Regions from separate parts of the Enterobacter wuhouensis genome, predicted to be linked through region 3. Evidence: predicted binding sites of a transcription regulator. Region 3 holds the regulator's gene; each other region holds the start of a gene.
What was found. The regulator Fur, encoded in region 3, represses iron uptake genes when iron is present. The targets are predictions, from matches to a motif close to ATAATAATGAGAACNACTATCAA.
Positions count from the first base shown of each region.

Region 1: a site for Fur is predicted at 5,755-5,777, ahead of VPX56_RS06290 (TonB-dependent siderophore receptor). Genes of this name have one in related genera too.
Region 2: a site for Fur is predicted at 3,721-3,743, ahead of VPX56_RS12890 (TonB-dependent siderophore receptor). Genes of this name have one in related genera too.
Region 4: a site for Fur is predicted at 1,228-1,250, ahead of exbB (tol-pal system-associated acyl-CoA thioesterase). Genes of this name have one in related genera too.

Region 1 covers NZ_CP142124.1:1,313,464-1,320,787, forward strand. Annotated here, with positions in the region: gene VPX56_RS06265 (metal ABC transporter substrate-binding protein) at 1-260, shown strand, start outside; gene sitB (iron/manganese ABC transporter ATP-binding protein SitB) at 263-1,069, shown strand; gene sitC (iron/manganese ABC transporter permease subunit SitC) at 1,066-1,914, shown strand; gene VPX56_RS06280 (metal ABC transporter permease) at 1,911-2,750, shown strand; gene entD (enterobactin synthase subunit EntD) at 2,704-3,375, opposite strand; gene VPX56_RS06290 (TonB-dependent siderophore receptor) at 3,437-5,686, opposite strand; gene fes (enterochelin esterase) at 5,833-7,035, shown strand; gene VPX56_RS06300 (MbtH family protein) at 7,046-7,258, shown strand; gene entF (enterobactin non-ribosomal peptide synthetase EntF) at 7,255-7,324, shown strand, end outside.
Region 2 covers NZ_CP142124.1:2,671,951-2,679,274, reverse strand. Annotated here, with positions in the region: gene VPX56_RS12905 (YciI family protein) at 1-19, opposite strand, end outside; gene tonB (TonB system transport protein TonB) at 241-963, shown strand; gene yciA (acyl-CoA thioester hydrolase YciA) at 1,000-1,395, opposite strand; gene VPX56_RS12890 (TonB-dependent siderophore receptor) at 1,493-3,679, opposite strand; gene VPX56_RS12885 (septation protein A) at 3,861-4,400, opposite strand; gene VPX56_RS12880 (YciC family protein) at 4,414-5,157, opposite strand; partial or broken gene VPX56_RS12875 (YkgJ family cysteine cluster protein) at 5,183-5,272, opposite strand; gene ompW (outer membrane protein OmpW) at 5,455-6,087, shown strand; gene VPX56_RS12865 (hypothetical protein) at 6,126-6,356, opposite strand; gene yedF (sulfurtransferase-like selenium metabolism protein YedF) at 6,884-7,117, opposite strand; gene yedE (selenium metabolism membrane protein YedE/FdhT) at 7,114-7,324, opposite strand, start outside.
Region 3 covers NZ_CP142124.1:1,423,630-1,430,953, forward strand. Annotated here, with positions in the region: gene nagE (N-acetylglucosamine-specific PTS transporter subunit IIBC) at 1-375, shown strand, start outside; gene glnS (glutamine--tRNA ligase) at 545-2,212, shown strand; gene chiP (chitoporin ChiP) at 2,660-4,075, shown strand; gene chiQ (ChiQ/YbfN family lipoprotein) at 4,123-4,449, shown strand; gene fur (ferric iron uptake transcriptional regulator) at 4,592-5,038, opposite strand; gene fldA (flavodoxin FldA) at 5,330-5,860, opposite strand; gene ybfE (LexA regulated protein) at 6,016-6,303, opposite strand; gene ybfF (esterase) at 6,432-7,205, opposite strand.
Region 4 covers NZ_CP142124.1:4,048,995-4,056,318, forward strand. Annotated here, with positions in the region: gene exbD (TonB system transport protein ExbD) at 5-430, opposite strand; gene exbB (tol-pal system-associated acyl-CoA thioesterase) at 435-1,166, opposite strand; gene metC (cystathionine beta-lyase) at 1,418-2,605, shown strand; gene yghB (DedA family general envelope maintenance protein YghB) at 2,749-3,408, shown strand; gene VPX56_RS19285 (AraC family transcriptional regulator) at 3,454-4,353, opposite strand; gene yqhD (alcohol dehydrogenase) at 4,549-5,712, shown strand; gene dkgA (2,5-didehydrogluconate reductase DkgA) at 5,818-6,645, shown strand; gene VPX56_RS19300 (YgiQ family radical SAM protein) at 6,742-7,324, opposite strand, start outside.

The sequences.
Region 1 (7,324 bases), 110 kb from region 3:
ATCAGCAGGGCACGCCTCAGCAGGTGCGCAAGGTAATCGACCTGGTGAAAAAACATCATATCCCGGCGGTGTTCAGCGAAAGCACGGTTTCCGATAAGCCCGCGCGGCAGGTGGCGCGGGAAACCGACGCCCGCTACGGCGGCGTGCTGTATGTCGACTCCCTGAGCGCGGAAAACGGCCCGGTGCCGACCTATATCGATCTGCTGAACGTCACCACCCGCACGCTGGTGCAGGGCATCCGTGACGGCATGAAGGAGTAACCATGCACGAGGGGATTGTTGTCTCAGACGTGACCGTGACCTACCGCAACGGCCACACGGCGCTGCGCGACGCGTCGTTCAGCGTGCCGGGCGGATCGATTGCCGCCCTGGTTGGGGTGAACGGTTCCGGCAAGTCCACGCTGTTCAAGGCGGTGATGGGCTTCGTGCGCGCGGCGAGCGGCACTATCTCCATTCTCGGACTACCGCCTCACCGGGCGCTGCGCCAGAACCTGGTCGCCTACGTGCCGCAGTCGGAAGAGGTTGACTGGTCGTTTCCGGTGCTGGTCGAAGACGTGGTGATGATGGGCCGCTACGGGCACATGGGGTTTCTGCGTCGGCCCAAAGATCGCGACAGACAAATCGTGACCGACGCCCTGAAGCGCGTGGATATGCTCGAGCTGCGCCATCGGCAGATTGGCGAGCTGTCCGGCGGACAGAAGAAGCGCGTGTTTCTGGCCCGGGCGATTGCCCCGCAGGGTGAGGTGATCCTGCTCGACGAGCCGTTTACCGGCGTGGACGTCAAAACCGAAGCCAGGATCATCAGCCTGCTTCGAGAGCTGCGCGACGAGGGCAAAACGATGCTGGTCTCGACCCACAATCTGGGCTCGGTTACGGAATTCTGCGATTACACGGTGATGGTCAAAGGCACCGTGCTGGCGAGCGGCCCGACGGAAACCACCTTTACCGCCGAAAATCTCGAGCGCGCCTTTAGCGGCGTGCTGCGCCACGTGGTGCTCAGCGGCTCGGAGGATCGCATTATTACCGACGACGAGCGCCCCTTCGTGACGCACCGTCAGGAGGCCAAATGAACGCGCTTCTGGAACCCTTCGGCTACGAGTACATGCTCAACGCGATGTGGGTCTCGGCGATGGTGGGCGGGCTGTGCGCGTTTCTCTCCTGCTACCTGATGCTTAAAGGCTGGTCGCTGATCGGCGATGCGCTGTCGCACTCCATCGTGCCCGGCGTGGCGGGAGCCTACATGCTCGGGCTGCCGTTCTCGCTGGGGGCGTTCCTCTCGGGCGGGCTGGCGGCGGGCAGTATGCTGTTTCTCAACCAGCGCAGCCGCCTGAAGGAGGACGCCATCATCGGGCTGATCTTCTCCTCCTTTTTCGGGCTGGGGCTGTTTATGGTCTCGCTCAATCCGACCTCGGTGAATATTCAGACCATCGTGCTCGGCAATATTCTGGCTATCGCCCCGGAGGATATCGTCCAGCTGGCGATTATCGGCGTGGTGTCGATGGTTATCCTGCTGTTCAAATGGAAAGATCTGATGGTGACCTTTTTTGATGAGAACCACGCCCGCGCCATCGGCCTGCGTCCTGAACGCCTGAAGATTCTTTTCTTTACCCTGCTGGCGGTCTCCACCGTGGCGGCGCTGCAAACCGTCGGCGCGTTTCTGGTGATCTGTCTGGTGGTCACCCCCGGCGCGACCGCGTGGCTGCTCACCGACCGCTTTCCGCGCCTGCTGGTGATTGCCGTCGCCATTGGCAGCATCACCAGCTTCCTCGGCGCGTGGGCCAGCTACTATCTGGACGGCGCGACCGGCGGCATTATCGTGGTCGCCCAGACGCTGCTGTTCCTGCTGGCGTTGGTCTTTGCGCCGAAGCACGGGCTGCTCGCCAGCCGCCGCCGCGCGCGGGAGGCACGCTCATGATGGCGCTGCTCCTTGAACCCTTCCAGTTTGCGTTTATGAACAACGCGCTGCTGATTTCACTCCTGGTGGCCGTGCCCTGCGCGCTGCTGTCGGTATTCCTGGTGCTGAAAGGCTGGGCGCTGATGGGCGACGCCATGAGCCACGCGGTGTTCCCCGGCGTCGTGCTGGCGTGGATGATGGGCCTGCCGCTGGCGCTGGGCGCGTTTGTGGCCGGGCTGTTCTGCGCAATCGCCACCGGATACCTGAAGGATAACAGCCGAATCAAGCAGGATACGGTCATGGGGATCGTTTTTTCCGGCATGTTCGGCGCGGGCCTGATCCTCTATATCGCCGTCAAGCCCGAGGTGCATCTCGACCACATTCTGTTCGGCGATATGCTGGGCATTAACGGGATGGATATTCTGCAAAGCGGGATCGTGGCGGGGCTGATCGCGCTGGTGATTGGCCTGAAGTGGCGCGACTTTCTGCTGTTCTGCTTTGATTATCAGCAGGCGCAGGCGAGCGGCCTGCGCACCCGCTGGCTGCACTACGGCCTGCTGTGCATGGTTTCGCTCACCATCGTGGCGACATTGAAGGCGGTGGGGATTATTCTGTCGATCTCGCTGCTGATTGCGCCCGGCGCGGTGGCGGTGCTGATCACCCGGCGCTTCCACATGGCGCTGCTGGTCGCGGTAGCGGTTTCAGCCCTCGTGTCGGTGAGCGGCGTGTATGCGTCGTTTTATCTCGACAGCGCGCCCGCGCCGACCATTGTGGTGCTGTTTGCAGCGGTGTTTATCGTGACGTTTGCGGTCACCAGCGCGAAGGCCCGTCGGCAGGAGAACGTGACAGCAGGGTGATAACCCCATCGCCGTTGTGTAGCCAGTGAAGCGTGAAGGCGGTGCCTTCGTCAAACCCCGTCAGCGGACGGGTCAGCGCCAGCATCAGCGTCTCTTTATCGAGCATCGTGATGCGGGCGCTGTCAAATCCCATATATGACTTCACCTTCGGGAAGAGAGCCTTAAACAGGCTCTCTTTGGCGCTGAAAACCAGCGTCAGGGCGAGGGCAAACGGGTAGCCGGAGCGTGAAAGCACGGCCTCTTCCTGCGCATCGATGATGCCGTCTTTGATTTCCAGGGCTTCGTTTTCGGGGAGGATCGTTTCACAATCGATGCCGATTAGCGCAGGGTGTTGCGTGACGACGGCCATCGCCCGCGTGCCGCTGTGGGTGATGCTGCCGGAGATACCGTCCGGCCAGATCGGTTCGCCGCTGGGGCCGATCCCGGGGACGGCGTGGTCAGGTAATGCATGCGCGGCGGCGATGCGGCCTGCCAGGTGGTCAGCCTTGCGTTTGCGCCCGGCGTGCGATAGCTGCGCGTGATGGGGGAGCCAGATAAGATCGGCGTCGCTGAAGGTGGCGGGGTCGAAGGTGATGTGATGAAGGGTGAGGCCTGCGAGGGAAAATGTGCTGTAGGCTGTGTGCATGGTTTTCCCCCTCACCCTGAACCTCTCCCCGTAGGGGAGAGGGTGGATTGACTTCAGTGCCTTAAAAATGCGTATTCACGCTCATATACCAGGTACGACCCGGTTCATTATACGTGTAGGCACCCGCACCGTACATATACGCGCCCGTCGTGGTGTTACCCGTGGTCTGGGCATTACCCGCGCGCCACTGGCGCTTGTCGAAGACGTTATCAATCCCGCCGGTCAGGCTGACGTTTTTGGTCACGTCCCAGGTCGCGCTCAGGCCAACGATGCTGTACGGGCTAACTTCATCTTTCTCAGACCCGGTCACAGGCTGACCTTTGTAGTTGTACTTCTTCGGCTGCTGCTTGCCGTACCAGGTGAAGGTCGACTGGAGCGACACGTCCTGATGAACCTGCCAGCTCAGGGTAGAGTTCAGCGTGTACTCAGGAATGATTGACAGACGGTCGCCGGTCTCCTTGTTCTTGCTCTGCAGCATGTAGGTGATGTTGTTGGTCCAGTTGATCGTGTCGCTGACCGGCACGTTCAGGGAGCCTTCCAGACCTTCAACGACGGCCTTCGGCACGTTTTCCCACTGGTAAATATCGGTGGTGACCTTGCTGGTAGACGTCTGGCCAATCGGCGCGTAGCCCGCTTCAATCTTGTCGCGATAGTCGTTGCGGAACCAGGTCACGCCCGCCAGCCAGCCGTCGTGCTTCCACTCCAGGCCAATCTCCTTGTTAATGCTGGTTTCGGCCTTCAGGTCGTCGTTACCCATCATGTAGCAGCCCACGCCGTCGGAGCTGGCGTAGCAGCCCTGGCCTTTGCTGTACAGCAGGTAGTTCGGGTTGGTCTGATACAGGCTCGGGGCTTTATAAGCGCGCGCGATGCCCATCTTCAGTGTGAAGTCATCGCCAAGACCCTGCGACAGGTTCAGGGACGGGCTCCAGTTGTTACCCACAATCGTATGATGGTCGAAGCGCAGCGCCGGGGTCAGCATGGTGCTGTCGGTCAGCTCCATGTTGTTCTCGGCGAACAGGGAGAAAATCTCCGCCGAGGAGTACGGGCTGCGGTCGTCGCTCATGCCCGGGATGGCGCCGCCCTGCTGGGTTTGGGTATTGGAGGTGGAATCCTTCATGCGCTGCTGGTTCCACTCGGTGCCCAGCGTCAGGTTCTGGTTGACGAGGAAATCGATCGGCAGGTTGATTTCACTGTGCAGCATCACGTCGGCTAGGTCGGTGTCGGTGAATTTATTGCTGTTGAACAATCCTTCCAGACCGCCCGCCAGCCCTTCGCCCAGGCGGGAGTTGCGGGTGTGCTCGTACTGCGCCCAGCTGCTGGTGGTGATACCGTTATCCCAGCCGCCGTTCCATGTCACCGCAAAGTTCTGACGATAAATACGGTTAGTCTCTTTACCGTAGTTCTTCTTCACCAGGCCGTTGGAGCTGTTGTCGTTGTTGGTGTTCTGGGTATCGCCCGCGTAAAGGTTGTTCTGTCGGCTGTAGCCGGCTTCAAATTCGAGGGACTGCATTGGCGCAAAGTCCCAGCGCACCACGCCGTTAATATCTTTGTTTTCCACACCCTCGCGGCCAGCCGGCAGCGTGTCGGCGTAGGCACCGGTACGATCGGACTGGTGGCCCTGGTTGATATCCCACGCGTCGGCCTGGGTTTTATCCAGGTTGCCGAACATGCGGAAGCTGAAGTCGCCGCCCAGCGGGCCGCTCAGGCTGAAGTTGGTGCGCTTGGTGGAACCTTCGTCCTTGTGTTCCGGGGCGTTCAGGTAGGTGTTCCAGGAGCCGTGCCACTGGTTGTCGAATTTTTTCGTGATGATATTGACCACGCCGCCTGCCGCACCGTTGCCGTAGCGAGCCGCAGCCGGGCCACGGATCACTTCGATGCGCTCTATCATCTCCGGCGGTACCCAGCCGGTATCGCCGCGGGTGTCGCGCTCGCCGCGCCAGCCCAGACGGATGGAGTTGCGGCTGGTGACCGGCTTGCCGTCGATCAGAATAAGAGTGTTTTCCGGGCCCATGCCGCGGATGTCGATCTGGCGGTTGTTGCCGCGCTGGCCGCTGGTGGAGTTACCGGTCAGGTTAACGCCCGGCATGGTACGGATGATTTCAGCCACGTCGCGAGCGGGCGGGTTTTTACGGATTTCATCGGCCGTGATGGTCGACACGCCCGGCGCCTGCAGGTTCTGCTCGGCGGCGGTGATCACCATCGTGTCTTCGTGCTGCGCGGTGGTGGTGTTGTCGTCTGCCAGCGCTGGCAGCGCGACGCCGTAAATCCCTAAGTTGACCAGCAAGGCCAGGGAGTGAATCTTCTTATTCATTGTACGTCCCGCTTTTATGGTTATTTAATGAGCGCGCTTCCCACAGCGCGGGCATTACGCTATTGCAAATGCAAATAGTTATCAATAATATTATCAATAAAATTTGCTCTGAAACAAAAAAGACTGTTAAACATGGGGTTATAAGGGTGACGGCGTTAACAACCGGAAGTGAAGCGTGGTGGCAGTCGAAAAGCGGGCCGGAATGGGAACGTGAGAAGGAGCGCTATCGCGTCACCTTCTGGTGGCGGGACCCGGCGGGAACGCAGGCGACGTCGGCGGTGAAGCGCGTCTGGCTCTATATCACCGGCGTGACCGATCACCATCAAAACGCGCGTCCGCAGTCCCTTGAACGCATCCCGGATACCGACGTCTGGCAGTGGCAGGGCGAGTTCAGCCCCGAATGGCGCGGCAGCTACTGTTTTATTCCCTCCGATAACGAAAATGATTTTGCCAGCGCGGTGTTTGAAGGCGAGCGGCCGGACCGCATGGCGCTGCGCGAAGGCTGGCGCAAACTCTTGCCGCACGCGGTGTCCGACCCGCTGAATCCGCAGAGCTGGCGCGGCGGGCGCGGTCACGCCGTCTCGGCGCTGGAAATGCCTGAGGCCCCGGTACAGCCGGGGTGGAACACTCCGGATACGCCATACAAAAAGCCCGTCTGCATCGAATGGACCAGCGAGCGGCTGGGCAACCGTCGCCGCGTCTGGATTTTTACCACCGGTGATGAAGATCCCGAGCGCCCGCTTGCGGTGCTGCTCGACGGGCAGTTCTGGGCCGAAAGTATGCCCGTCTGGCCCGCGCTGGCGTCGCTCACCCATGAAGGCAAACTGCCGCCTGCGGTCTACGTGTTAATCGACGTGATTGATACCGCGCACCGCAGCCGCGAACTGCCGTGCAATCCCGATTTCTGGCTGGCGGTGCAGGAAGAACTTCTCCCGCAGGTCAAAAACCTCGCGCCGTTCAGCGACCGCGCCGACCGTACCGTCGTGGCGGGACAGAGCTTCGGCGGGCTTTCTGCGCTATACGCAGGGCTCAACTGGCCGCAGCGCTTTGGCTGCGTGCTCAGCCAGTCCGGTTCCTACTGGTGGCCGCACCGCGGCGCGCAGCAGGACGGGCTGCTCATCGAGCAGCTTAAAGCGGGTGAAAAAACCGCACGCGGGCTGCGCATCGTCCTTGAGGCCGGGCGCAACGAGCCGCTTATCTTTCGCGCAAATCAGGCGATTCACGCCGAACTACAGCACACACAGCAACCGGTTATCTGGCGTCAGGTTGACGGCGGACACGATGCGCTTTGCTGGCGCGGTGGGCTGACGCAGGGGCTGATGGCCCTCTGGCAGCCGCTTTTTCACTAACGGAGTCTGTATGGAATTCAGCAATCCTTTCGATAATCCGCAGGGACAGTTCGCCATTTTGCGTAACGACCAGGGGCAGTACAGCCTGTGGCCGCAGCAGTGCGAGCTGCCCGCAGGCTGGCGCTTAGTCTGCGAGCCACAGCCCCAGGACGGCTGCCAGCAGTGGCTGGCGGAAAACTGGCAAACGCTTGAACCGTCTCATTTTGCGGGGGAAGCAGCATGAACCGTCTTCCGCTTGTCGCCGCCCAGCCGGGTATCTGGATGGCGGAGCAGCTTTCCACGCTGCCAA
Region 2 (7,324 bases), 1.2 Mb from region 3:
AATAAATCACGTAAAGCACGGTGAAGCTCCTTAACCGTTAAAAGTGTCATTTACGTTATGTGAAAGCAGAAATGACTGCAATGTAAAGATAGAAACAATGTTAATACCCTGATCTGAATGCGCCTTTTTTGGCCTCTGTTGCGCTTAAATTGCCTCAGAACAAAGTGTCTTATTGAATATGATTGCTATTTGCATTTAAAATCAGGGTTCGGTTTTTTAACGTTGATGATTATGACTTCGATGACCCTTGATTTACCTCGCCGCTTTCCCTGGCCGACGCTGCTTTCTGTCGTTATTCACGGTGCTGTCGTGGCGGGTTTACTCTATACCTCGGTTCATCAGGTTATTGAAATGCCAGCGCCCGCGCAGCCAATTTCTGTGACCATGGTATCGCCAGCAGATCTTGAGCCACCCCAGGTTGCGCCGCCACCGCCTGAGCCGGTTGTAGAACCAGAGCCGGAGCCAGAACCCATTCCGGAGCCGCCGAAAGAAGCGCCCGTGGTGATCCATAAACCGGAACCTAAGCCAAAACCAAAGCCGAAGCCAAAACCGGTGAAGAAGGTGGAAGAGCGTCCTAAACGTGAAGAACGCCCGGTTGAGCCGCGAGCGACCCAGCCTGTTGAAAATGCGGCTCCGTCACGTCCATTAATGAACAATACCGCAACGGCTGCGAAGCCGACGGTCACCGCGCCGGCGGGGCCGCGCGCCCTGAGCCGCAATCAGCCGCAGTATCCTACCCGTGCGCTGGCGCTACGCATTGAAGGTCGTGTACGAGTGAAATTCGACGTTACGCCTGATGGCCGTGTGGAAAATGTTGAGGTCCTTTCCGCGCAGCCTTCAAACATGTTCGAGCGTGAAGTGAAAACCGCAATGCGCAAATGGCGCTATGAAGCGGGTAAACCCGGTAAAGGATTGATAGTCAATATTGTTTTCCGCGTGAACGGCGGGGCACAGATGGAATAAAAAAAGCCTCCGAAAGGAGGCTTTTTTTACGGGGCGTCAGGTTTTTGGAAACTGGCGAGGTTTACCCTCGTTATCGACCGCCACATAAATAAACAGCGCTTCTGTGGCCTTATAGCGCTGCCCGATGGGTTCAGAAGATACCTTTTTCACCCACACTTCAATGTTGATAGAAATAGACGTATTGCCGCGCTTCACGCAGCGTGCATAGCAGCAAACCACATCGCCCACCGCAACGGGACGCAAAAACGTCATGCCGTCCACACGAACGGTAACAACCCGACCATGCGCTATCTCTTTTGCCAGAATCGCGCCGCCCATATCCATCTGCGACATTAGCCAGCCGCCAAAAATATCGCCATTGGCATTGGTGTCCGCGGGCATTGCCAGTGTGCGTAAAACCAGTTCGCCCTGAGGGGCGTCATTTGTTGTCATTGTTTTAACTCGTAACTGAAGACTTCAGGCGGGATGCTACTATGATTTTTAACCGGAGAGAATAGGGGAAAGCGCCCGCGGTGCGGGCACTTGGGTATTAGAACGTCATGGTTACACCGGCATAATATGCACGGCCCGGTTCGTTGTAGGTTGATGCACCGTCATTCTCGCGGTAAATCTGCTTATCAAAGAGGTTGCTGATCCCGGCGTTCAGGCGAAGGTTTTTCGTCAGCTGATAGTTACTGCCGATCCCAACGATGGAATAGGCGCCGATCTCTTTATCGGACATGGCGCTTTTCTCATTGCGGATCTCAGCATTCTCCCGCGGCTTCTGGCGGCCGTACATTGTCCAGCTAACGTTCGCTGAAAGTTTGCTGTTAACCTCCCAGTCGAGCATCGTGTTGACGGTGTATTTGGGGATAATCGACAGCGGGTTACCGGTGTCTTTATTTTCAGACTGGATCATATACGTCGCATTAGTACGCCAGGTTAAGGTGTCGCGGATGACCGGTACGGTCAGATTACCTTCCAGCCCCTCAACCACGGCCTTCCCACCGTTCTCCCACTGAAGGATGTTTACGCCGCTGCTTGTCTGCCCCAGTACGTCCGTGCCTGAAACGATCTTGTTCTTGTAGTCGTTACGGAACCAGGTGATGCCGGCCTCGTAGCCTTCCAGCGCAAAAGCCAGCCCTATCTCTTTATTCACGCTGATTTCAGGATCCAAATCTGGATTGCCTAACAGGTAACAGCTTCCCTCGGCGACGTTAGTCGGGCAACCGTTGCCGCGGGTAGAAAGTAAATAGCCTTCGCTTGACTGGTAAAGGTTAGGCGCTTTAAACACCCGCGCGATGCCCGCTTTAACCTTGAACATTTCGCCGACGTCCTGAGAAACGTTCAGGCTTGGGCTCCAGTTGCTGCCGAATTCATTGTGATAATCAAAGCGAATCCCAGGGATCAGGTTAGTGCCCTGGCGCGCTTCAATATTGTCCTCAAGATAGATACCGGTGAGGTCAGCACTGTTTTTGCTATTGCGTTCAGACGCCGTGCCGGGAACGCCGTTAATCACTTCTCCCGAAACGTTCGTCGCCTGCATGGACGCCGGGTCATTAAGTTCATCGCGATTCCACTCTGCGCCCAGCGTAAGAGTCTGTTCGACTAGCCAGAACAGCGGAATGTTTAGCTCGCCCGTGGTACGGTATGACTCGAGCCGGCTTGTATCGTATTTGTCGCTGTTGATCATCCCCTCAACTTTGCCCGTCGAACCTTCCTCCAGGCGGGTGTTGTTGGTTTTTTCGTAATAGACACCGAATTTCGACTGCCCCCAGTCCCAAATCCCGTTGTGGGTTAGTCCATACGACTGCCGGTACATACGGTTGGTTTCGTGTCCATACAGGGACGACACGACGCCGTTTGGGCTGAGGTTGCCGTTGCTGTACTGCGTATCGCCTGCATAAATGTTGCCCTGGCGACTGTATGAATAATCAAAATCGATTATCTGCTGCGGCGTGAGTTTCCACGAGAGCAGAGCGTTGATATCTTTGTTGCGCACGCCTTCGCGCCCGGCGGCATAGGAACCATTTTGTGCCGTATTGATATCCTGAGCGTCCGCGTCGGTTTTGTTGATATTGCCGTACAGGCGCATGGTCAACGCATCGCCCGCGAGCGGGCCGCTGAGGTCAAAGTTTGCGCGTTTGGTCGCCCCCTCTTTATCATTTTCGGGCTGATTGGTGTAAAGGGAAAGCGAGCCGTGCCAGTCGTTGGTCGGGCGCTTGGTGATGATGTTGACGACGCCCCCTGCGGCACCGGAACCATAGCGGGCGGCTGCCGGCCCACGAAGAACCTCAACGCGCTCGACCATTTCTGGCGGTACCCAGTTAGTGTCTCCGCGCGTATCGCGCTCGCCGCGCCAGCTGTAGCGCACCGAGTTGCGTGAGGTGACCGGAACCCCATCAATCAGAATCAGGGTATTTTCCGGCCCCATACCGCGAATATCGATCTGACGATTGTTACCTCGACTGCCCGTCGCGCTGTTTCCGGTGAGGTTAACCCCGGGCATTTTACGAATAATTTCTGAAAGGTCGTTAACCGGGGGATCCTTCTCAATATCCTTTGCCGTGATGATGGAGACCCCCGGCTGCTGCTTCAGCGCCTCTTCGGCCGTCGCCTGAACGACCATGGTTTCCCCATCAGCGAGGTTTTCGTCTGCTGCGTGCGCGCCATGGCTTAATGCCGCAAGGATGGCCAACGTAAGAGAAGCGGGGGTAAATCTTATTATATTATTCATCAACTCGTTTCCATTTGTTAAAAATGCGAGAATGAATATTAATGATAGTGATTCTCATTACAATAAAGTGACGACAATCTCCACAAAATCTTCATGATTCAGACATTGTTGATGAAGGAAATGTTGATTGTGAAAGGAAAGAGGAGAAGGGCCAGATCGCGGCGCGATCTGGCCAAACGGATCAGTGCTTGTCGTCCTGAGGCATGTGTCTGTAGATATAGACGCCACTTAGCAGCGTGAAGATAAGCGTCAGGGCGGTCAGGCCGAAGACCTTAAAGTTGACCCAGATGTTCTGAGGCAACCAGAAGGCGATATAGATATTCGCCAGGCCACACAGGATGAAGAACACTGCCCAGGCGATATTCAGGCGCGACCACACTGCCTGTGGCAGCGTCAGCTCTTTACCCAGCATGCGCTGAATGAGGGGTTTTTTCATCACCCACTGGCTTATCAGCAAGGCACCCGCAAACAGCCCGTAAATCACGGTCACCTTCCACTTGATGAATTCATCATTGTGGAAGAACAGCGTCAGGCCACCAAACACAGCCACCATGATGAAGGTGATTAGCGCCATCTTTTCCACTTTGCGATACCGAACCCAGCTGTAAATCAGCACGACAGCCGTAGCGATAATCAGTGCCGTTGTCCCGGCATAAATGTCGTACAGCTTGTAAAACGCGAAAAAGACCACCAGCGGTAAAAAATCAAGAAACTGCTTCATTCTACGATCCCACTTACTGACGAATTAACATATACAGGCGGAACAAGTAGACCAGCAGAACTGCTGAAATCAGGTTGCTCAGCGTATTGGCAACGACCGCGCCGACGTTCGGCGTTAACACGGCAAAATTTGGTGCAAACAACAACAGGAGCGTTTTAGCAAGCAGCCAGCCGATAACGGCAGGCGCCACCAGACGCATGTTAGCCCACGCCAGTCGTATGCTGCTGCGCATCGCCGTGAATATCCCCATTTTATCCTGCACAACCATAATGGGGGCGAAGGAAAGGACAATCGCCAGCAGCACGCCCGGCACCACGACCAGCATAATCCCCATTTGCACCAGCAGGGTGGTTAAAAAGATGAGGATAAAGAGCTTGGGCAATACGGGAGCACTTGCGCCTATTGCACGTAATGCGCTTACGCGATGACCGGCAGACACCAGCTGGATCATCAGCAGAACGCCACCCGCCAGAACCGCATTACCGATCAGGCCAGAAAACGTCGATGCTGCAGAGGCGCGCAGCAGGATTTGCTGCTGGTCCGGCGTCATGTTTTGCACCAGCTCAAACAAGCCGACGCTACCTGCAAGGTGATCCCCCTGGCTCAGACTGGCAATCTGTTCTTCACTTGGAGAGAACGCGTGACCGAGCACCACGGTGATAAAGGCGCATAACAACGCGATCAGCAAAAAGGTAATGAACTGATTGCGGAAAAAATTCCCGGTGTCACGGTAGACAGACTTCGCCGTGATAGACATGCACTCTCCTTGAGTATTGCAGGTGTTAATTAGCCGGCAATTGTACACCGGATAAGAGTGCCGTGGCAGCATCAAGGCTTGTATGGAAAAGCATATCTTTGTAAAGCGGCGGTAATTTTAAGCCTGTCACAAAAATTTGATGTAGAGACAACCTGGCATCTTATGTTTGATTATCAAAAATTAACCCAGATCAATGAATGTTAAGTTACTGGTTCTAATGTGATCTGTGTTAGATCACTTATTACTTATTTGTGAGTATATTGCCTCCGCTATGAAAACCACAACGATGGAGCGGATATGAAAAAATTAGCGGTGGCAGCCCTTATCTTAAGCAGTATCTCTGGCGGCGCGTATGCGCATGAAGCAGGCGAATTCTTTATTCGTGCCGGTTCGGCAACGGTTCGCCCAACGGAAGGGTCTGATAACGTGCTGGGAATGGGCGGTTTTAACGTCAGCAACAACACCCAGCTGGGTTTAACCTTTACCTATATGGCCACGGATAACATCGGCGTCGAGCTTCTGGCCGCAACGCCATTTCGTCATCGCGTTGGTTTAGGACCGACCGGCGATATCGCCACGGTGCACCATCTGCCGCCAACGCTGATGGCGCAGTGGTACTTTGGTGATTCCAGCAGCAAGGTGCGTCCGTACATTGGCGCCGGGGTGAACTACACGACGTTCTTCGATGAGAAATTTAACGACACGGGCAAAGCGGCCGGGTTAAGCGATCTCAGCCTGAAAGATTCATGGGGGATGGCGGGGCAGGTTGGTCTGGATTATCTGATTAACCGCGACTGGTTGATAAACGCCTCGGTCTGGTACATGGATATCGACACGGACGTACGCTTTAAAGCGAACGGCGAGCAGCAGAGTATTAGCACGCGCCTGGATCCGTGGGTATTTATGTTCTCCGCGGGTTATCGCTTCTAAGCAATAAATCTACTGGCCGCACCGCGGCCAGTAGAGGTTCAGAAGCTGGGGTAAACGGGTCGCTCATCCAGCTTTGCGCAATGTCTGAGCATGGATTCGCCATCATACAGGTAGCTGAACGCGTCGCTTGAAACTGAATGGAACAAAATATCGCCGTTCGCAAAAGGAATGATTTCCGTATCACCGGACCGTTTATGGCCTGCGCCGGTTTCAAAATTACCCTGCCATTTTTCCTGAGTATGTCCATAAAGATGGAGAATAACTTCCACGACGCCCCTGTCAGGGCAGTTCAGTCGTAAAAGAGTGGATGAGAAATTCAGAGACGAAGCGTGAAGTGGCACAAAAAAGATAAAGCAAAATAATAATCTAAAAAACATCAACCCAATAAAGCCTTGCTCAAACCAGGAATGGGATTTTACTTAAGTAAAAAAATTTAGCTTTGCCGTGGATCAATAAGGCTTAGTTTTCAAGAGCATGTCAGCGTTGGCCAGAATGGCTGACGCATTATCAGACGATATATCCCTGTTAAGCCAATAATTACGGTATGGTGGTTGTTCAATACAACTGGCCGGAGGGGATATCCCCGACATTAAATTTGAGTGTCCGGTCTGTGCGGGGACACAGTTTCATTTCACCAGCTTTGCCCCGACGCAAGACCTTCCTCATGGTGCAGTATGCTCTGAATGCGGAACACGACTCACCGTACATTCATGCCTCCCGAAACTTAAACGACGACGGTGGCCAAAGCCAGTCAATTAATTAAAGGCCTCATAAGAGGCCTTTTTGATCCCCGACGTTACTTCTGAATCAAATAACGAATGGTGGGCCCATCCTGCTGAATATCCAGCACGGTGTAACCGTGATTTTTGGCATCCAGCGGAATATTATTTATTGACTGAGGGCAATCGCTTACCACTTCCAGAATTTCACCTTTCTTGAGCTGGGGGAGCGCTTCAAGCGTAGCGACAGCGGGATAAGGACAGGGTTCACCGACCATATCGAGGCGATAATCGGGTACTATCTCTTTCATGCAGCATTCTCCTGCGTTGCAGTTTTAACGGTGGCACGACGGAAGAAGCGTTTCTCCTGTGCAATAACCAGTAAAAAGGCGATAAGCAGCAGGGCATAAGTCACCACGAGCCCACCGAGTGGACCAAAGGTGTTCAGCAGATTAACCTTGTCCCAGTTCGTCGCCAGTACGGGGGACACGTCATCCCAGTAATAGGCCAGGATGGTG
Region 3 (7,324 bases):
GGTGACGGCGTGGCCGTGAAGCCAACGGATAAAACCGTTGTGTCTCCTGCTGCCGGTACCATCGTTAAAATCTTCAACACCAACCACGCATTCTGCCTCGAAACCGAGAAAGGCGCGGAGATCGTTGTCCATATGGGTATTGATACCGTTGCGCTGAACGGTCAGGGCTTTACTCGCCTGGTGGAAGAGGGTGCAGAAGTGGTGGCAGGCCAGCCGATTCTGGAAATGGATCTGGACTTCCTGAACGCCAACGCGCGCTCCATGATCAGCCCGGTCGTGTGCAGCAACATCGACGACTTCAGCGGCCTGGTTATTCAGGCAAAAGGTCAGGTTGTTGCGGGCCAAACGCCACTGTATGAGATTAAAGGCAAGTAATCGCTCCTGAGTAGAGTCATGCCTTAAGCGGCGGGGGATTTCCTCCGCCGCTTTTTTTTGCAGCAAATGCCCCCATTATTTTCTCAAGAGACGTTTTAAGGGTTGTCACTACGTCCGGCTTATAAGATCATATGCCGTTATACGTTGTTTACGCTTTGAGGAATCCACGATGAGTGAGGCAGAAGCCCGCCCGAGTAACTTTATTCGTCAGATCATCGATGAAGATCTGGCCAGTGGTAAGCACACCACAATTCATACCCGTTTCCCGCCGGAGCCGAACGGCTACCTGCATATTGGGCATGCGAAATCTATCTGCCTGAACTTTGGTATTGCGCAAGACTATCAGGGCCAGTGCAACCTGCGTTTCGATGACACCAACCCCGTAAAAGAAGACATCGAATACGTTGAGTCCATCAAGAACGACGTGCAATGGCTGGGCTTCAACTGGTCTGGCGATATCTGCTACTCCTCTGACTATTTCGATCAGCTGTACGCCTACGCGGTTGAACTGATCAATAAAGGTCTGGCGTATGTTGACGAACTGTCTGCTGATGAAATCCGTGAATATCGCGGTACGCTGACCGCGCCGGGCAAAAACAGCCCGTTCCGCGATCGCAGCGTGGAAGAGAACCTGGCGCTGTTTGAAAAAATGCGTGCCGGCGGCTTCGAAGAAGGCAAAGCGTGCCTGCGTGCGAAAATCGACATGGCGTCTCCGTTCATCGTGATGCGCGATCCGGTGCTGTACCGCATCAAGTTTGCTGAACACCACCAGACCGGCAACAAGTGGTGCATCTATCCGATGTACGACTTCACCCACTGCATCAGCGATGCGCTGGAAGGCATTACGCACTCCCTGTGTACGCTGGAGTTCCAGGACAACCGCCGCCTGTACGACTGGGTGCTGGACAACATCACCATTCCCGTGCATCCACGTCAGTACGAGTTCTCTCGTCTGAACCTGGAATACACCGTGATGTCCAAGCGCAAGCTGAACCTGCTGGTCACCGACAAGCACGTTGAAGGCTGGGATGACCCGCGTATGCCAACCATCTCCGGTCTGCGCCGTCGCGGCTATACCTCCGCGTCTATCCGCGAGTTCTGCAAACGTATCGGCGTCACCAAGCAGGACAACACCATTGAGATCGCTTCACTGGAGTCCTGCATCCGTGAAGACCTGAACGAAAACGCTCCGCGCGCGATGGCGGTTATCGACCCGGTTAAGCTGGTAATCGAAAACTACCCGCAGGGCGAGAGCGAGCTGGTGTCTATGCCTAACCATCCGAGCAAGCCGGAGATGGGCACCCGCGACGTGCCGTTCAGCGGCGAGATCTGGATCGATCGCGCTGACTTCCGCGAGGAAGCGAACAAGCAGTACAAGCGTCTGGTGATGGGTAAAGAAGTGCGTCTGCGTAACGCATACGTAATCAAAGCCGAGCGCGTGGAGAAAGATGCGGAAGGCAACATCACCACCATCTTCTGCTCTTACGATGCAGAGACCCTGAGCAAAGATCCTGCTGATGGTCGTAAAGTGAAGGGCGTTATTCACTGGGTGAGCGCGACGCATGCGCTGCCTGTAGAAATCCGCCTGTACGACCGTCTGTTCAGCGTGCCTAACCCAGGTGCTGCAGAAGACTTCCTGGCGACCATTAACCCTGAGTCACTGGTTATCAAGCAGGGCTTCGCTGAACCGTCACTGAAAGCCGCGGAAGCCGGTAAAGCGTTCCAGTTCGAGCGTGAAGGTTACTTCTGTCTCGACAGCCGCTACAGCACAGCAGAAAAACCGGTATTTAACCGTACCGTAGGTCTGCGTGACACCTGGGCTAAAATCGGCGAATAATATCGCTGCTCTGGTCAATGAGAAACAAACGCCGCGGTAAGCGGCGTTTTTTTTATTTATCGATCATGTCATTAACGGACTGTTGAAATACTATTTCCCCAAAAAACAGGTCAATGAGGTGCTACTTATTTTTCTAAAAAAAGTTTGTGTATTTATCAAATTACATAAGGTCAAAAAATAGGCATAAAATTTCGGCGTTACTGCCTGAAAAATCTCGCTATATCCCGTCATTCCTCGCTTCACCGCAAATGTTACAAAGCACTACTAATTATGTGCACTTCGTCATAATCCTGACTTTTGCTTATTAAAAAGCATTGATAATTCGCGTCGCGAAAAATAACCTAAAGGCGGTAGTTAATTCGAGGGTATTTCTAACTACCCCTGACCATTAGGTCTTTTATATTTTCGCCGTTTTAGGCGTTTTAATTCGTCAAAGAGGAATAATCTATGCGTACGTTCAGTGGCAAACGTAGTGCGCTGGCGCTGGCTATCGCCGGCGTGACGGCAATGTCGAGCCTGGTAATTACCCCAGAAGCTAAGGCAGAAGGATTCATCGATGATTCTACCCTCACGGGCGGTATTTATTACTGGCAGCGTGAGCGTGACCGTAAAGACGTCACAGAAGATAAATATAAAACCAACCTTTCTCACTCCACCTGGAACGCCAACCTGGACTTCCAGTCGGGTTATGTCGCCGATATGTTTGGTCTGGATATCGCCGCGTTTACGGCCATTGAAATGGCTGAAAACGGCGACAGCGCACACCCGAACGAAATTGCCTTCTCCTCCAGCAACAAAGCCTATAAAGAAGACTGGTCCGGCGATAAAAGCGGTATCAGCCTGTACAAGGCCGCAGCGAAATTCAAATATGGTCCGGTCTGGGCGCGCGGGGGCTATATTCAGCCAACCGGCCAGACGCTGTTAGCCCCGCACTGGAGCTTTATGCCGGGCACCTATCAGGGCGCAGAAGCCGGGGCGAATTTTGACTACGGCGATGCGGGCGCGCTGAGCTTCTCCTATATGTGGACCAACGAGTACAAAGCGCCGTGGCACATCGAGATGGACAAGTTCTATCAGGGCGATCGTAAAACCAAAGTGGATTATCTCCACTCTTTGGGTGTGAAGTACGACTTTAAAAATGACCTTGTCCTGGAAGCGGCGTTTGGTCAGGCTGAAGGCTATATGGATCAGTATTTTGCTAAGGCATCGTATAAATTTGATATCGCTGGCAGCCCGCTTTCAACCAGCTATCAGTTCTATGGCGCACGTGATAAAGCCGATGCGCAAAATAACTTAAAGACTAACGATGACGTCGCGCTGGCCAACGATTTATATGACGGCACGGCCTGGCTGCAGGCTTTAACCTTTGGCTACAAAATTGGCCAGGTCGATCTTCGTCTGGAAGGTACCTGGGTTAAAGCAGACGGTAATCAGGGCTTCTTCCTGCAGCGCATGACGCCAACCTACGCTTCCTCAAACGGACGCTTAGATATTTGGTGGGATAACCGCTCTGACTTCAACGCCAATGGTGAAAAAGCGGTCTTCTTCGGCGCGATGTACGATCTCAAAAACTGGAACCTCGCAGGCTGGTCGGTTGGCGCTTCCTACGCTTACGGCTGGGATGCAAAACCAAGCAGTGCACCAATCTACGATCAGAGCCAGCGCCTGAAAGAATCTGCCTACAGCCTGGATGCAGCATATGTACTGCAGGATGGTCGAGCCAAGGGCACGATGTTCAAGCTGCACTTCACGCAGTATGACAACCATTCCGATCTGCCAAGCTATGGCGGTGGCTACAACAACATCTTCCAGGATGAGCGTGACGTGAAATTCATGGTTATCGCACCATTCACTATCTTCTGATGAACGCGCCGGCGGGCTATGTCCCGCCGACATGGAGACTGCACATGATGAAAAAAATGGTAATCGTCGCGCTGCTGGCATCGGGGCTGGTGGGGTGTGCGCAGGATCGGGCGCAGAAAGAGGATTCACGTCTTAAAGAGGCGTACAGCGCCTGCATCAACACTGCACAAGGATCGCCGGAGAAAATCGAGGCCTGTCAGAGCGTGCTTAACGTGCTGAAGAAAGAGAAAGCGCATGAGCAGTTCGCGACGCAGGAGAACGTCCGCGTAATGGATTATCAGGCCTGCATTCAGGCGCGTAAAACCGGTAACGATCAGGACGTAGCGAAGCGTTGCGATAAGATCTGGGACGAGATCCGCAATAACAATAAATAAGTTGCTTTACGCCCGGTGGCGCTGCGCTTACGGGGCCTACAACGGTGTCACAGCCCGTAGTCCCCGTAAGCGCAGCGCCACCGGGCTTTTTTCAGGCAAAAAAAAGCCAACCTTACGGCTGGCTCAGAGTATGAACACTCACTTATTTTGCGTCGTGCGCATGTTCATTTTCGCGGCAATCGCCTTCTGCACAGTGACCGTAGAGGTACAGGCTGTGGTTGGTCAGGCGGATGCCGTGACGCGCGGCGATTTCACGCTGGCGTGATTCGATTGAATCATCGCTGAATTCAATGACCTTGCCACAATCGAGGCAGATCAGGTGATCGTGGTGGTGCTGCTGGGTCAGTTCGAAAACGGATTTACCGCCTTCGAAATTATGACGGGTAACAATGCCCGCGTCATCGAACTGGTTCAGCACACGATACACGGTTGCCAGCCCAATCTCTTCGCCCATGTCGATAAGACGCTTGTAAAGGTCTTCCGCACTGACATGGTGATTGTCTGGCCCCTGAAGCACTTCAAGGATTTTTAACCGAGGAAGCGTTACTTTCAGGCCAGCCTTCTTTAATGCGGTATTGTTGTCAGTCATGCGGAATCTGTCCTGTTGCTAAACGATTCACTTCTAAAGAAGAAGTGACAGAAAATGCACTTGGGATAATGCGTCTCATTATAGAACTGCCATGCCTAAATGAAAACTGCAAGTCTCAAGCAAAGTATGCTTATAAAAACGTGGTATCACCAACAAACTTGTTCGATGGCACCCACTTTTTACCAGGGGGATATTGTACAGGTCTGAGCGAAAAAGTTAAAAGTTTGTAGCAATTAATTTAATCGGTTTTACCTGGAAAACGGGCGCAGCCGGAGCTGCGCCGCAGGAGTATCAGGCGTTAAGGATGTCGTCCAGGTTCAGCTCTTCGCGAACCTGCTTAACCCATTTTTCAACGCGCTCAGCGGTGAGTTCCGGCTGGCGATCTTCGTCGATAGCCAGACCCACGAAGTGGTCGTCATCCGCCAGGCCTTTGGACGCTTCAAAGTGGTAACCCGCCGTCGGCCAGTGGCCTACGATAGCAGCACCGCGCGGCTCAATGATGTCGCGGATGGTGCCCAGCGCGTCGCAGAAGTACTCTGCATAGTCTTCCTGATCGCCGCAGCCGAACAGGGCAACGAGCTTGCCGTTGAAGTCCACTTCTTCCAGGGTTGGGAAGAAATCATCCCAGTCGCACTGCGCTTCGCCGTAGTACCAGGTGGGAATGCCCAGCAGCAGGATGTCATAGCCTTCGAGATCTTCTTTGCTGCTCTTGGCGATGTCGTGCACATCGGCAACGTCTTTACCGAGCTGTTTTTGAATGTTTTTTGCGATATTTTCGGTATTGCCGGTATCACTGCCGAAGAAAATGCCGATGATTGCCATGAGTAAAATAACCTCTTGAAACTTAATGGTATGGTGGCGCAATTTGTCCACGGATAAGGGCAATAATAGCAGAACAGGCAACCCTGCGGAAACAGCTATCGCGCAGGACTGCACTCTGTGCTACATGAAAAGGGTAATAAAGGAGATTTTCAGACTTATGCCTTGCCGCGCAATGTCTCAAGCTGGGTGATTAACATCTCTTCAATCAGCTCGCTGCGGCTGATGTTACGCGCCTCGGCCAGCTCATTCAGTGCATCGACGGCATCGGCATTGAGCTTCAGTTCGACACGCTTAAGCCCACGATTTTTATCGCGTTTAAGCTGGTTGCGTTTATTAATACGCAGCTGTTCATCGCGCGAAAGCGGATTCGTTTTCGGTCGTCCCGGTCGACGCTCATTCGCGAACAGATCTAGTGTCGTACGGTCCGTTTGTTCTTTGGCCATGATTCTGAGACTTCGGGGGAAACACGCCGCCCTGCTAATGCCCGGGCGATAAGCGCGCCATCATACATCAGCGAAAACGGCACGCCAACGACTGGAAGCCCGCAGACTTCCAGTCGCTGTCTTTTTAATCAATTCGCTGTATCAGTGAGATAGCGACGGATGGCACGCAGTACGGCGTCAGGCTTTTCGGCGTGAACCCAGTGTCCGGCACCGGCGATAACGTGGGCGCGCGCCTGCGGGAATTGTGCCAGCAGGGCGTCACGGTACGCGTCGGTGACGTAAGGTGAGTTCCCGCCGCGGATAAACAGGGTAGGGTGCGGCCAGGCGGGAATGCTTTCCCAACCCACGATGTTGTTGTACTGCTCCCAGAGCACCGGCACGTTAAAACGCCATTGCCCGTCGACGAACGACTTCAGCAGGAACTGCACGACCCCTTCCTCATCCAGATGCTCACGCATCACGGCGGCAGCCTGCTGGCGCGTCGCGACACCCGCTTCTGTGACCGCATTAATGGCGGCGAAGATCTCATCGTGACGGCGGACGTTGTAATCCACAGGCGCGACGTCAATGACAATCAGCCCGTTGATACGCTCCGGCGCAAGCGCCGTCAGGGCCATTACCGCTTTGCCTCCCATTGAATGCCCGATCGGCGTTACCTTCTTCAGGTTATGTGCATCCAGCGTATCCAGCAGATCCTGCGCCATCGCCGCGTAGGTCATCTCGTCGGAACGCCCGGAAAGGCCGTGATTGCGCATATCAACCTGTAAAATATCGTGATCGGTTACCAGATCGCGCGCCAGCACGCCCAGGTTATCCAGGCTACCAAACAGCCCGTGAACCAGTACGATGGGAGGATTATTGTTCGGCGATTGTGCAGATTGCGCTCGGGTATTCAATTTCATGGCAAAGTTCTTTTTTTACGTATGTCAGGTTAGGGTATCATGTTGACCATTCTGCCGCCCGGCTGCAAGGTTCCAGTTTAATCTGACTTTTGCCGCCAACCGGGTTTGACGCTATCCGC
Region 4 (7,324 bases), 2.2 Mb from region 3:
TTATTTATTTTGCGGTCGCTTTTTCTTCGCCAACCAGTCCAATCTTCAGGTAACCCGCCTGGTGCAGCGTGTCCATTACCTTCATCATGGTTTCATAATCGACGGTTTTGTCCGCGCGGAAGAAGACGGTGGTGTCTTTCTTGCCGCCGGTGAGCTGGTCCAGCGCCGGGATCACCGACGCATCCGTCACCGGGTCGTTACCCAGGAACATGGATTTATCCGCTTTCACCGACAGGTAGATAGGCTTCTCCGGGCGCGGCTGAGGCTGGCTGGAGGAGGCCGGCAGATTCACCTTCACGTCAACCGTCGCCAGCGGCGCAGCCACCATGAAGATAATCAGCAGAACCAGCATGACGTCGATAAACGGCGTCACGTTGATTTCATGCATTTCGCCGTTATCGTCCAGATTTTCGTTAAGACGCATCGCCATACCATCAACCTACGCGCAGTTTAGACGCCGCGTGCACCGGTTTAACGGCGCTGGCGTTGAGGTCCAGGTCACGGCTTTGCAGCAGCAGAACCTGAGCGGCAACGTCGCCGAGGGTGGCCTTGTAGCTGCCGATCATGCGCGCGAAGATGTTATAGATAACCACGGCAGGGATAGCGGCAACCAGGCCGATAGCCGTTGCCAGCAGCGCTTCTGCGATACCCGGTGCAACCACCGCCAGGTTGGTGGTTTGGGTCTGCGCGATGCCGATAAAGCTGTTCATGATGCCCCAGACGGTACCGAACAGGCCAACGAACGGCGAGATCGCACCGATGGTCGCCAGGTAGCCATTGCCACGGCCCATATGACGGCCCACGGCGGCAACGCGGCGCTCCAGGCGGAAGCCGGTACGCTCTTTAATACCTTCGTTATCTTCACTGCCTTCGGAGAGTTCCAGCTCGTTCTGCGCTTCGTTCACTAATAAGGACGTCAGGCTTTTCGCGTGGAAGGAGGAGGTCATGTCAGAAGCCTGATCCAGAGAGCGGGCATCCGCCAGCTGCTGCTGCTCGCGCTTGAGGCGACGCTTCTGCGAAATAAGCTCAACGCTTTTGCTGAAGAAAATAGCCCAGGTGACAACGGACGCCAGAATCAGGCCGATCATCACAATCTTAACCACGATGTCAGCATGCTGATACATGCCCCAGACGGAGAGGTCCGTCTGCATCAAATTATTACCCACTCTGTATCTCCAGGACGCAAATCACAAAATCTGAGTGTAATAATATCAAAACGTCGTCGAATTGATAGTAGTTCTCATTAGTATTTACATACTGCCGTAATTTTCGCTCACTTTCCTTGCGCTTACGCAGTAAAAATTTCTTATGCGTATTTTTCATAATATTTTCTGCTTATTCGATAAGCATCCGGGTGCACATTTTTACAATCATGGTAGTCTGGACGTCCAGACGTATAAAAACAGGGTTGGCGAACATGACAAAGAAGCATCTTGATACCACGCTGGTACAGGCCGGACGCAGCAAGAAATATACGCAGGGTTCGGTCAACAGCGTGATTCAGCGCGCCTCATCGCTGGTATTTGATACCGTCGAGGAGAAAAAAATTGCCACGCGTAATCGCGCGAAAGGCGGGCTTTTTTACGGCCGTCGCGGCACGCTAACCCACTTTTCCCTTCAGGAAGCGATGTGCGAGCTGGAAGGCGGCGCGGGCTGTGCGCTGTTCCCCTGCGGCGCGGCGGCGGTTGCCAACACTATTCTGGCGTTTGTCGAACAGGGCGACCATATCCTGATGACCAATACCGCCTACGAGCCGAGCCAGGACTTCTGCACCAAAATCCTCAGCAAGCTCGGCGTCACCACCGGCTGGTTCGACCCGCTGATTGGGGAAGGCATTGCAGAACTTATTCAGCCGAACACGCGCATCGTGTTCCTGGAATCTCCGGGTTCAATCACCATGGAAGTCCACGACGTTCCCGCCATCGTGAAGGCGGTGCGCAGCAAAGCGCCAGAGGCGATTATCATGATCGACAATACCTGGGCAGCGGGCGTGCTGTTTAAGGCGCTGGAATTCGATATTGATATCTCCATTCAGGCGGCAACCAAATATTTGATTGGCCACTCCGACGGCATGATCGGCACGGCGGTGTCCAACGCGCGCTGCTGGGACCAGCTGCGCGAAAATGCCTATCTGATGGGTCAGATGGTGGATGCCGATACGGCCTACATGACCAGCCGCGGCATCCGCACGCTGGGGGTGCGCCTGCGCCAGCATCATGAGAGCAGCCTGAAGGTCGCCGAGTGGCTGGCCCAGCATCCTCAGGTTGAGCGCGTGAATCATCCCGCGCTGCCCGGTAGCAAAGGCCACGAATTCTGGCAACGCGACTTTACGGGCAGCAGCGGTCTGTTCTCGTTTGTTCTAAAAAAACGGCTGAGCAATGACGAGCTGGCAAGCTATCTGGATAATTTTACCCTCTTCAGCATGGCCTACTCGTGGGGCGGATTTGAATCGCTGATCCTGCCGAACCAGCCTGAGCAGATCGCGGAACTGCGCCCCGGCGGCAGAGTGGATTTCAGCGGAACCCTGATCCGATTGCATATTGGTTTAGAAGATGTGGACGATTTAATTGCCGATTTAGCGGCGGGCTTTGCGCGTATCGTGTAGAGTGCTGGCTGAAAACGGACTCCCTGGACGCTTTCGTGAACACCGCCACAAGAAAAGTCTGCATGACTTGCGCCCGCGATCAAACCTAACGCGCGAATTAGGGAGTACAATAGTGCTATAAATGCTGTTCCACAGGAAAGTCCATGGCTGTTATTCAAGATATTATTGCCGCGCTCTGGCAACACGATTTTGCCGCGCTGGCCGATCCTCACGTCGTAGGCATTGTCTACTTCGTGATGTTCGCTACCCTGTTTCTGGAAAATGGACTGCTGCCAGCCTCATTTTTACCCGGCGACAGCCTGCTTTTGCTTGCAGGGGCGCTGATCGGTAAAGGCGTTATGGACTTCACCCCGACGATGGTTATCCTGACGTCTGCCGCCAGCCTGGGCTGCTGGCTGAGCTATCTGCAGGGCCGCTGGCTGGGCAACACCCGCGTAGTGAAAGGCTGGCTGGCGCAGCTGCCGCATAAATACCATCAGCGCGCGACCTGTATGTTTGATCGTCACGGCCTTCTGGCGCTGCTGGCCGGGCGTTTCCTGGCATTCGTTCGCACGCTTCTGCCTACGATGGCGGGCATCTCCGGGCTGTCGAACCGCCGCTTCCAGTTCTTTAACTGGCTGAGCGCCCTGCTGTGGGTTGGCGTAGTGACCACGCTCGGCTATGCGCTGAACATGATCCCCTTTGTTAAACATCACGAAGATCAGGTGATGACCTTCCTGATGGTGCTGCCGATCTTTCTGCTGGTTGCCGGACTGGTGGGGACGATTGCGGTGGTGATTAAGAAGAAATACTGCAGCGCGTGATCCCCTCATCCTGACCCTCTCCCCACAGGGGAGAGGGAAAAACGCCTAAGCTCCCTGCATGGTTCTGATGCGCGACGCATCTTCCCCCGGCGTAACGCCGAAATAACGCTTAAACTCCCGACTGAACTGCGACGCGCTTTCGTACCCAACCCGCATCGCCGCCGCGCTGGCCTTCATGCCGTCGTGGATCATCAGCATACGCGCCTTGTGTAGCCGGTAGGTTTTGAGGTACTGCAGCGGCGAGGTGCTGGTGACTGACTTAAAGTTATGATGGAACGCCGAGACGCTCATGTTCGCCTCCGCCGCCAGCTGGTCAACGCTGAGGTTTTCCGTGTACTGGCTCTCAATGCGCTTCAGCACGCGGCTGATCAGGCTGAAGTGCGTCTGGCGACTCACCAGCGCCAGCAGCGCCCCGCCGCCCGGCCCCAGCAGCACGTGGTAAAGGATCTCGCGGACGATCTGTTTGCCGAGAATACGAGCATCCAGCGGCCTCTCCATCACGTCCAGCAGACGTTCAATAGCGCAGAGGATCTCCTCCGACAGCGTCGCTGAGTTAATCCCGCTTGCCGCCATCGACGGCTGGAAAAGCTCGTCTTCGCCAATCTCCATCAGCAGCTCCTGCAGCTGAAGAATATCGACGTTGACGCGAATACCGGCCAGCGGCACCGCCTCTGTCGCGAAGGTTTCACATTCGAAGGGTAAAGGTACGGTCAGAAGCAGATATTCATTGGTGTCGTAGCGGAACACGCGCTCGTTGATATAGCCAATTTTATGGCCGGAAAAGAGAAAAACGATGCCGGGCTGGTACATCACCGGGGTGCGTGCACCTGGCTGCGTACCGTAGAGCAGGCGGATATCGGGCAGCAGCTCGCCAGAGAGATTATCCTTATCTATCAGCCTTTTAATCTGAGAGGTGAGCTGTAAACAGATTTCATCGCGGTGCATTTTTTCTGACTCCGGGTACGGTTTCCGACCCATACAGTGTGCGCATTTTCTCGTGGATTCTCCAGCGCCCTGTAGAAATGGGCAAGACATCGGCAGGAATGTGCATTGAGAGGATAGCGCCGCGCGGCCACAATGTGCAGCATCAGGTAGCCATCTGCGCCACCGCGGTTTTTCACCCACACAAGGGAACGAGCAATGAACAACTTCAATCTTCACACCCCAACCCGCATTCTGTTTGGTAAAGACGCCATCGCCGACCTGCGCGATCAAATCCCCTCTGACGCCCGCGTGCTGATCACCTACGGCGGCGGCAGCGTGAAAAAAACCGGCGTGCTGGATCAGGTCTACAGCGCGCTGGAAGGCCTGGACGTGCGTGAGTTTGGCGGCATCGAGCCAAACCCGTCTTACGAAACGCTGATGAACGCGGTGAAAATCGCCCGCGAAGAGAAGATTACCTTCCTGCTGGCCGTTGGCGGCGGTTCCGTGCTGGACGGCACCAAATTCATCGCGGCGGCAGCGCACTACGCTGACGGCATCGATCCGTGGCACATTCTGGAAACCCGCGGCAGCGACATTAAAAGCGCGATCCCAATGGGCTCCGTGCTGACTCTGCCAGCCACCGGCTCTGAATCCAACAAAGGTGCCGTTATCTCCCGTAAAACCACGGGCGACAAACAGGCCTTTATGAACGAACACGTTCAGCCTGTATTCGCGATCCTCGATCCGGTTTACACCTACACCCTGCCTGCGCGTCAGGTGGCGAACGGCGTGGTGGATGCCTTTGTTCACACCGTTGAGCAGTACGTGACGTATACGGTGGATGCTAAAATTCAGGATCGTTTCGCGGAAGGCATTCTGCTGACGCTGGTTGAAGATGGCCCGAAAGCGCTGAAAGAACCGGAAAACTATGACGTGCGTGCCAACGTCATGTGGGCAGCTACTCAGGCGCTGAACGGCCTGATCGGCGCAGGCGTGCCGCAGGACTGGGCAACCCACATGCTGGGCCACGAGCTGACGGCGATGCACGGTCTGGACCACGCCCAGACGCTGGCCGTCGTTCTGCCTGCCCTGTGGAATGAAAAACGCGACGCCAAACGCGCGAAGCTGCTGCAGTACGCCGAGCGCGTGTGGAATATCACCGAGGGTTCGGACGATGCGCGTATCGATGCCGCCATCGAAGCGACCCGCAGCTTCTTTGAAAGCCTGGGCGTGCCAACGCGTCTCTCCGGCTACGGTCTGGACGGCAGCTCCATCCCTGCCCTGCTGGCGAAACTGGAAGAGCACGGCATGACCCAGCTGGGCGAGCATGGCGACATTACGCTGGACGTGAGCCGCCGCATCTACGAAGCGGCACGCTAGGCGTTTTTGAGATCCTGACTTTCGTTTTTTGACATTTCGTCCAGACTTAATGCACACCACATCGTCGGAGTAGTCCTTCGACGATGCGTACCTGAAGGAGGAAAAATGGCAAACCAAACCGTAATCAAGCTGCAGGACGGCAACGTGATGCCCCAGTTGGGGCTAGGCGTATGGAAAGCCGGTAACGACGAGGTCGTGTCCGCCATTCATAAAGCCCTGGAAGTCGGCTATCGTTCCATCGATACCGCCGCCGCATACAAAAATGAGGACGGCGTGGGTAAGGCGCTGGCCAGCGCCGGCATGCCCCGCGACGACCTTTTCATTACCACCAAGCTGTGGAATGACGATCAGAAACGCCCTCATGAAGCCCTGCAGGAAAGTCTGGATAAGCTCCAGCTCGATTTCGTGGACCTGTACCTGATGCACTGGCCTGTTCCGGCTATCGATCATTATGTGGATGCCTGGAAGGGCATGATTGAGCTGCAAAAAGAGGGTCTGGTGAAAAGCATCGGCGTATGTAACTTCCAGGTGCACCACCTGCAGCGCCTGATTGATGAGACGGGCGTCGCGCCGGTAATCAACCAGATTGAGCTGCACCCGCTGATGCAGCAGCGCCAGCTGCACGCCTGGAACGCCACGCACAAGATCCAGACCGAGTCCTGGAGCCCGCTGGCGCAGGGCGGCGAAGGGGTATTCGATCAGAAAATTATCCGCGACCTGGCGGATAAATACGGCAAGACCCCGGCGCAAATCGTCATTCGCTGGCATCTGGACAGCGGCCTGGTGGTGATCCCGAAATCGGTCACCCCGTCGCGCATCGCCGAGAACTTCGACGTCTGGGATTTCCGCCTGGATAAAGATGAGCTGGGTGAGATTGCGAAGCTGGATAAGGGCAAGCGGCTTGGGCCGGACCCGGACCAGTTTGGCGGGTAGTCGCGTAAAAAAGCCGGGTGGCGGCTTCGCCTTACCCGGCCTACGCGCTGACCTGTAGGCCCGGTAAGCGCAGCGCCACCGGGCATTGTTACAGGTTTAACCGATCTTACGTTTTACGCTCTTCTTCGTTCCCACCCCACCGTTCGAACGCTGATGCACAATCGGCGTGTGCTTGGTCAGCGCCGGGCGCGTGTGACGGTTCTGACGGCGCGCTTCGCGCATCTCATCCAGCGTCGGCGCAGGCACCAGACAGTCGCGACGCGAGCCGATCAGATGTTTTTTACCCATGTCTTCCAGCGCCTGGCGGATTAGTGGCCAGTTTTTCGGATCGTGATAGCGCAGCAGCGCTTTATGCAGACGGCGCTGCTTATCCCCTTTAGGCACCACCACGTCTTCACTCTTATAGCCAATCTTGCTCAGCGGGTTTTTGCCGGTGTAATACATGGTCGTCGAGTTGGCGAGCGGCGACGGGTAGAAGTTCTGCACCTGATCCAGACGGAAGCGGCGCTGCTTCAGCCACAGCGCCAGGTTAACCATGTCCTCATCGCGCGTGCCCGGATGGGCAGAGATGAAGTACGGGATCAGATACTGCTCTTTACCCGCCTGCTTCGAGTAGGTGTCGAACAGCTCCTTAAAGCGGTCGTAGCTGCCCATACCCGGCTTCATCATCTTCGACAGC